DNA from 2 places in the Moorella sp. E306M genome. Region 1 is predicted to be linked to the other one. Evidence: riboswitches for the same ligand, from Rfam matches in the RefSeq annotation. Region 1 holds a riboswitch; the other holds the start of a gene.
What was found. Region 1 has a riboswitch for cyclic di-AMP ahead of FLZ89_RS12620 (alpha,alpha-trehalose-phosphate synthase (UDP-forming)). Riboswitches for the same ligand answer to the same signal wherever they lie in the genome.
Positions count from the first base shown of each region.

Region 1 (4,212 bases):
ACGGGCACAGTAAACGGCATGTCCCAACCCCAGCTGTTCCTTCTGCCTTATATAGTGGATATCGGCCAGTTCAGCCACCTTTTCCACTAGGGCCAGCAGGTCTTCTTTGTCCTTTTCCCGCAGGAGGTTCTCCAGTTCCAGGGAACGGTCAAAATGATCCTCAATGGCCCGTTTGTTTTTCCCGGTAATAATGAGGATGTCCTCTATTCCAGCATTAACGGCTTCTTCGACTATGAATTGGATGGCTGGCTTGTCAACAATTGGTAGCATTTCTTTGGGCTGGGCCTTGGTGGCCGGCAGGAAGCGGGTGCCCCATCCGGCAGCTGGAATGATGGCTTTCTGTACCGTTGACAACAAATATCACCTCGTTCTCAGGATTTTAAAATTTTTATTGTTCTCGGGTCCGGGATAGACTTGGCCTTTTATTATAAAGAGATCAGAAGCTCCAGGAACTGAACAACTTCTGCCGGGGATGGTAAAAAATAGCGGGCTTTGCTGGCAACCCCGTTACCTACGCGGATGGCCAGGCCGCCGGCGGGCAAAGCAGCGAAGGCATCTTCATCGGTCCGGTCATCGCCTAAATAGACGGGTAATGACCGGGGCCATTGCCTGGTGAAGTAGGCTACCGCCAAGCCCTTGTTTATGCCCCGGCGACGAACTTCAAGCACTTTATGACCGGAAAGCAGTTCGACATTGTTATTTAAAAAGGGCTGCATGGCCCGGCGAAACTGTTTTAAGGCTATCGCAGCTAGCTTTGGGTCAGCCAGGCGGTAATGTAGGGCTATAGCTTCACCTTTATTTTCTACAAAAACTCCAGGAATATCTGCTATTATCTGGCGGGCCAGCCTAAAAATATCTTTCCAGGGGATATCTTCTTGCCCGGAAGGCAGGAGATTGATTACCTGCCTTTCCGGTGTAGCTACCTCTGCCCCGTGCAGGCCAGCAAGATAAAGCCCTGCCACTGGCAGCAACTCCTGCAGGTCCTTTAGACCCCGGCCACTAATTATGGCCAGGTGGAAGCCTGGCCTGGATACCAGCTGCCGCAGCAAGGTCAGGAGATGAATATTGGGACGGGCCAGCTCTGGCCGGGGCGCCAGGGGTACAAGGGTGCCGTCATAGTCACACATAAGGAGCACTTCGGGGTAATCACGGACTTTAGCTGCTAGCTGAGCCGGAGACACTGGGTGTTTCCCCTTCCCGGGCCATCATGGCCTGGTGGAAACAGGTCAACCACCAGCGGATATCATGGCGGCGTACCTTTTCCTGCATCAGGCGCATTCTTTTTTCCTGCTCGGCCCGGCCCATGTTCAGGGCTGTATTTAAAATCATGGCCATGCCATCAATATCGTATGGGTTGACGAGGACGGCACCCTTCAATTCCTGGGCGGCACCGGCAAAGCGGCTTAAGACCAGGACCCCGCTGCCGTCATATCGGGAAGCTACATATTCTTTAGCCACCAGGTTCAGGCCATCACGCAAAGGCGTAACCATCATGACATCGGCTGCCAGGTAATAGGCTACCAATTCTTGTCGGGGCAGGCCCCGCCAGAAGTAGTGGACGGGGCGATAACTACCTTCGCTGAAGCGGCCGTTGATCCGGCCCACGGCAGCTTCTACTTCTTCCTTTAGCTGGCGGTAGGCCGGTACGGCCGTCCTGCTGGGTACGGCAATCTGGACCAGGGCCGCCCGGCCGCGCCATTCGGGTACTTTTTCCAGCAGGCGTTCCCAGGCCAGCAGCCTTTCCAGGATACCCTTGGTATAATCCAGCCTTTCTACACTCAGGGCCAGGTGTTCAACACCAAACTGGCTGCGCAAGGCTCTAGCCCGGGCCCGGGTAGCCGGATCTAATGCCTGGCGCTGGAAGGCCTGGTAATCGACACCCATGGGCCAGGCACCGACATGGATGCGCCGCTGTTGCCAGTAGACAACATTGTGCTCAAAATCCACCCGGGCATCCAGCAGGGTGGCGACGGCATTCAGGAAATTATCGACATAAGATTGCAAATGAAAGCCCAGGACATCGGTGCCCAGGAGACCGCGCAAGAATTGGGGCGCCCAGGGAAGGGTGGCCAGGAGATCGTGGTGGGGAAAGGGGATATGCCAGAAAAAGAACTGCTTTAATTGCGGCTTGCGGTGGCGGATTTGGGCCGGTACCAGGGCCAGGTGATAGTCGTTGACCCAGACGGTATCGCCTTCCCTGGCTTCCATAAGTGCAGCATCGGCAAATTTAGCGTTGACTTTAACATATGTTTCCCATTCCAGGGAGTTATAACAACACTTTTCTAAAAAATAATGGCACAGGGGCCACAGGGCACTGTTGGTAAAACCGTGGTAATAAAGCTTTATTTCCTCGGCAGTCAGGGGAACCTCCCGGAAGGTATAGGCCGGATCGTCCTGGGGAACCGGTAAACGTACCCCGGGAGTATTGTCCTGTGGCGCATCGCGCCCGCCCCAGGCAACCCAGACACCACCCTTTTCCTTTAAGAATGGTTCTACCGCCGAGACGAGGCCGCTGATGGCCGGTACAGGTTGGATACCGCTGTCAGTGGCTTGCAAATTGTAGGCACCCCGGTTGGAAACCATAATAATTTTAGCAGCCTGTTTTTTAGCCACTTAGCATACCTCCTTTTAGCCTGTGCCTATTGTCGAGACCTACTTCACTCCTTTAAAATAAAATTAAAAATAAAATTAAACCCCGAGGGACCGGGGTATGTAAGTATCGATATATCCCCTTCCACGCTTACGAAGTTAGCTGACGGATTCGGGCTGAAGGTTAGCCCTACTCACCGGAATTAACCGGCAAGATTCACCCCGGAAAAATGGGTCCCCCGCTTACGGCTGTTGCACCGCAATTCAGCGTTCCAGGATATACAAATTAATTATATCATATTTATTATATCATACTGGTAACGAAATGCAAATATTACGTTTTATATATTGGAAATAAATTCCAAAAACCGCTCAATCTTTCTAAAAACACACAGGAGGGTGATATATGCTGGAAACGTCCCTGGATTTACGCAATAGTCCATGTGTATTGGAACCCCGGACAGAAGTCCTAAAAGAAGGGAATATTTTCCTTATTTCCCTGCCGGATGGTTCCATTATTGACCAGGACAACAGCAGCCTGGGCCTGTATTATAATGATACCCGTTATCTAAACTGCCTGGAACTCACCGCTGGCGGGTGGCGGCCTGTTTTCCTTTCCTCCTCTGTGCGCGACAGCCATTTTACCCAGATTGAATTAACCAATCCCGTTTTTGCTCTGAGTGATGGTAAAGTAGTACCAGCCCAGTCCATCCACCTCCGCCTTTTGCGGCTGATTAAAGGGGCCCTCTACCAGCGTTTACGCTTAATCAATTTTAATCCTTTCCCCGTAAATTTAAACCTTCATTTTACCATCGGTGCTGATTTCCGGGATGTTTTTGAAGTTCGCGGCAGCCGGCGCCAGCGCCGGGGAGAATTTTTAAAAACAGAAGTTCACCACCAGGGGTTAATCCTCGCTTACCTGGGCCTGGACAACGTGATCCAGACTACGCATATTACCTTCGAACCGGCACCGACCAGTATTGTAGGCCGGCCGGGCCGGGCGGAAGTTACCTATGACCTTACCCTGCCCCCCCAAAAAAAGCTTTACCTGTACTTAAGGATTGAACCCGACGGGCAAAACATGTTCCCGGCCACGCATATCAGCGACCTTTTTGCCGCAGCCACCATAGAGCTGGCCGGTTCTTACCACCAGTGGCAAAAGGAATGCACCCAGATCTGGACGGATAACAATTTTATTAATGATATGTTCCGCACGGCCATCACCGACCTGAAGGCCCTGGAAATTGATTATCCCGGGGAGGGGAAAATTATTGCCGCCGGGATACCGTGGTATACCGCTCCTTTTGGCCGGGATTCCCTCATCACTTCCTGGCAGACCCTTATCTTAAACCCGGATCTAGCCCGCCATACCCTGCGGTTCCTGGCCCGTTACCAGGGGAAGCAGGTGGACAAATGGCGGGAAGAAAGGCCGGGAAAAATACTCCATGAGTTGCGGCGGGGCGAGATGACCCGCTGCCAGGAAGTACCCCACAGTCCATATTATGGTTCCATAGATGCCACCCTGTGGTTTATTATCCTCCTTGCTGCCGCCTACAGGTGGACTTTAGATCAGGATCTGTTACAGGAAATGGTCACCCCTTTAAGGCGCTGCCTGCACTGGTG
Region 1 covers NZ_BJKO01000001.1:2,445,137-2,449,348, forward strand. Annotated here, with positions in the region: gene galU (UTP--glucose-1-phosphate uridylyltransferase GalU) at 1-354, opposite strand, end outside; gene otsB (trehalose-phosphatase) at 426-1,181, opposite strand; gene FLZ89_RS12620 (alpha,alpha-trehalose-phosphate synthase (UDP-forming)) at 1,156-2,613, opposite strand; cyclic di-AMP (ydaO/yuaA leader) riboswitch at 2,723-2,869, opposite strand; gene FLZ89_RS12625 (amylo-alpha-1,6-glucosidase) at 2,996-4,212, shown strand, end outside.

Region 2 (4,212 bases), 1.7 Mb from region 1:
TCTCATCAACGTGGAAATCAATCAAGACATTATAACGCATGGCCAGGTCAAAGATATAATCTACCCATTCCTGCATCCTTTCGGACAGGTGGGGGGCACCGCCCAGGCCGTCTACCCCCAGGCGCAGTGCTTCTTCCATGAGTTCCTTTAAAGGTGGTGCCGGTGCCGGTTCCAATTCACCGGCCATGGCAAATACTTGCAGGTCAACTCTCCCGGCAAATTCTTCCTTGAGTTCCAGGGCCGCTTCAACACCTCGCAGGCCCAGGGCTTCGTTGACGGTAATATGGGTGCGCATGGTAGCCGTCCCATGGCGCAAGGCCATTTTAAGCACCCGGCGGCCGCGGTCGATAAAATCATTTTTATCCATTTTGCGGCTGCGCCGCTGGAAATCCTCAATGGCTTCGGCCAGGGAGCCTGCGCCTTCCTGGGGCGCCGTCAGGGCCTTGTCCAGGTGGGTATGGGCATCGACAAAGGCCGGTATCAGGAGTCTCCCTGCCGCATCGACCATTTGCCGGGCCGAGCCGGCCACTCCTCCCCCGGCGGCAACAATGTATCCGTCTTTAATGGCTACATCAACAGTTCCCGGCTCATCCATGAGCCGCGCGCGCCTGATTAACAAATCATTCAATTTTTATCTTCCTTCCTGATAATTATATTGGTTTATATTTAACCCAATCTTAATCCTACCACAGGAAAATTTAACGGTCAATAAACAAGGATTCTCTTGTTTTATGCCGAATATGCCAGAGATTTTGGTAAATTATGGTCCGGTATCAGGAACGGTGTTACGTTTATTTTATTTGGATTTTAATGTGTCACCGGGCTCCCATCAGGGAGATGGTATGTAAAAAGCGCCGGAATTGCCCGGCGCTTTTGTTTTAAGCCTTAGTCTGTTCTTTCTGGCATCCCAGGTTGGGGTAAAAGAGGGTCCGCTTTTCCCAGGTCCGCAGGATGACCTGGTCGTCATTGCAGGCCAGCACATACTGTGGTAAAATGGGCGTCTTGCCCAGCCCGTGGGGTGCATTGATTATATAGGTAGGTACGGCCAGGCCGGAAGTATAACCGCGCAGCTGCTCCATTATTTCCACGCCTTCCTCAATGGAAGTGATAAAGTGAGTCGTCCCTTTAACCGGCTTGGCGTGGAAGATATAATAGGGCCGTACCCGGATTTTCAACAGTTCCTGGTTGAGCTTCCTCATAACAAAGGGATGGTTATTGATGCCCTTTAATAAAACCGCCTGGTTTCCCAGGACCACCCCGGCCTGCACCAGGCGATCGCAGGCCGCTTTCGCTGCCGCCGTAACCTCCCGGGGGTGGTTAAACTGGGTATTAAGGTAAATCGGCGGGTGCTTGGCCAGTACCCGGCATAATTCCGCCGTAATACGCTGAGGCAAAGTAACCGGCACCCGGGTGCCCAGGCGCTTAATCTCCACATGAGGTATATTATCCAGTTCCGTTAACAGCCAGTCGATTGTGGCGTCACTCAGCATTAAAGCGTCGCCGCCGGTGATCAGGACATCGCGTATTTCTTTGTTGCGGCGAATATACTCCAGGGCCCGCTCCAGCTCCCGGCGGCTGCGGCTCCGGTCAACTTCACCGATATTGCGGCGCCGCTGGCAGTGGCGGCAGTACATGGCACACTGGTTGGTGACGTTAATAATCAAGCGGTCGGGGTAACGCCGGGTAATGGCCGGTGCCGGTGACGTCAGCTCCTCATCCATGGGGTCGAGTACCCCGACCTTATCCTCCAACTCGGCGGCACTGGGTAAGGCCTGCCGCCGGATGGGGCAGCTGGCATCTTTGCCCATGAGAGAAAGATAATAGGGCGAAACGGCCCAGCGGTAGGTACGCTCGACCCGCTTGATGGCTTCCTTTTCCGCTTCGGTTAAGGGAATTAATTCCCCCAGGACGTCAACCGAGGTAATCCGATGCTGCAATTGCCAGCGCCAGTCTTGCCAGTCATCTTCACTGGCACCAAAATAGGCCATAATCCGCTGCCGGCTGGCTTCAATCTCCGCTGCGACTTCCAAACCGCTGGGGATGGTATCTCTGGCGTCCAGGTAATCAATAATCCTGGCCTTTAACTCAGCTGCCCTTTGCAATGCAATTTCCCTTTTGGCTTCTCTACTCATCAGCTTCCCTTTGTTTGGACAGACACTCACGAGTTTCTACCTCCCTTCCTGTTATAAAATAAAACCCCGGCCTGAACCGGGGTTTTGGGTACAAGAAATTAAAGGGGTACGATGCCTCTTTCACTTTCCACGCTTACGAAGTTAGCTGCCGGGTTCGGGTCGAAAGCTAACCCTACCCCGCACTCAGTTTCTCTTCCGTTGCTCCTTTGCTTTATCCAAAATTTCCTTTAGGATAACGGGATTTTAGGGAAGACGTAAAGACTACTGAGCGCGGGGATTCACCCCAAAAGACTGGTTCCCCCGTTCCCTGAAAAGGGATTCAGCGCTCTGCTTTTATTCATTTGTTCTAAATAATTTTAACACAAGATACGGGATTTGTCAAACTTATTCTTTTCCATTTCTTACCATTAGCCGGTACCAGCAATAATAGATAGAACCGGCGGTAACCGCCAGGAATGCCAGGACCAGTAGGATATCCATCCACCAGGTGGCGTAGCGGCGGTAAAGGTACCACCACGCCAGGAGATAATGGGCCCCCTTCCAGCTGGCGTACTGCCAAGCCATAGTCCAGGTAAAGGCGCCCAGGGCTGAATAAAGGGCATAGATGCCGGGATTCATTCCCAGGACACCCGCTGCCAAGATGGTCGGCGTCCTGATGGGGCCAAACCAGCGGGCAAAAATAATTACCGCCGCTCCAAAGCGGTCCAGCCAGTCCCGGGTTGTGGCCAGGCCGTCCGGACCCCAGCCCCGGTGGAGAAAGCGTTCGATTATGCCTCGCCCCGGCCTGGCCCCCAGCCAGTAACCTATCAAGTTGCCCAGGAGATTGCCGGCGCTGCCGACCGTCACTGCCCCCCAAAAGTTCATCTCCCCGCGCTCGATTAAATAACCGGCGGCCAGGAAGACCGGCTCAAAGGGGATGCCCGGGACACCCATACCTTCAACGACCAGCAGGCCAAAGAGAGCCATATAGACATGGACGGCCGTCACTGCTCTGCCCTGCCTGCCGCCCGGTAACGGGCCACCACCGTCCGGGCGCCGTAAACCTGCTGGCCCACCCGGACGGCAAACTCTACATCATCCTTGAAGATAACCAGGTCTACCTGGGAACCACGTTCGATAAAGGAGACCTTCTGGCCCCGGGTAACGGCCTGGCCGGGAGTGATAAAACATTTGATCTTATTGACAAACTTATCGGCAATCTCCACCATGGCCAGCTGCACGTCACGGCCCCTTAAGAAGATGGTCAATCGTTCATTTACCAGGCGGTAGCGGTGGCTGAAAAGATCTACCGCCCGCCGGAGATAGGTGAGGCGAATATATTCCCACAGGTCGACCATGGGCAAATTCACCCTGGCCTGGGTATGGACCATATTCTCCACCCGGGCATCAATGGGAGCATAGTTAAAATGGACATCCAGGGGAGACATATAGATACCAACGATCCAGCCCCTGTTACTAAGGCCCTGAGCTTTCATTATTTCCTCAATGGGAATGGGCCGGCCCAGTTTCTCCGCTACCACCCGGCCATCGCGAAAGGGCTTGATATAGACAACTTTGCCGTCGGCCGGGGCCAGGATGGCCCCTTCCTCTTGCGGCGCCACCCGCACCGGGTCGCGATAAAACCATACCTTGCGCAGGTACCAGAAGATGCCACCGCCGATGGCGGCAAGGCCCGCCAGGATCTTAAAAAAGGTCACCATTCCGACCACACTTTCTTGATATTATAGGGCATTTTGGGTAAATAATAACCGCAAAAGCCGGCCAGCATCAAGGGCCAGCTGACTTTTACCGGTCGCAAGGGCCGGGGCTTCAAGACCCCATTGCGGTAGGCATTGTCCAGGGCGGCATAAGTGGCCAGAGTACCCTCCCGGAGCCAGAGTTCCTTGACGGTGTCGGCCGGGGTACGGCGGAACAGGTCTTCCGGCACCGGCAGGAGCCGGGTTAAGTCCCGGTAAACCGGGCGTAATTCCTCTATGTAACCCTCTCTGGCTACCTTCAGGCGAAGGCCATTATAAACCTTTATATCACCGGGATAATCTGCATCAGCCAGGAGGATGGCCTGGATACACTCCAGGAGAAT
Region 2 covers NZ_BJKO01000001.1:720,443-724,654, forward strand. Annotated here, with positions in the region: gene FLZ89_RS03765 (amidohydrolase family protein) at 1-628, opposite strand, end outside; gene eam (glutamate 2,3-aminomutase) at 879-2,132, opposite strand; cyclic di-AMP (ydaO/yuaA leader) riboswitch at 2,249-2,467, opposite strand; gene FLZ89_RS03775 (DedA family protein) at 2,517-3,119, opposite strand; gene FLZ89_RS03780 (phosphatidylserine decarboxylase) at 3,116-3,832, opposite strand; gene FLZ89_RS03785 (hypothetical protein) at 3,826-4,212, opposite strand, start outside.
Region 2: it holds a riboswitch for cyclic di-AMP, as region 1 does, so the genes downstream of both, eam (glutamate 2,3-aminomutase) here and FLZ89_RS12620 (alpha,alpha-trehalose-phosphate synthase (UDP-forming)) in region 1, are expected to answer to the same signal.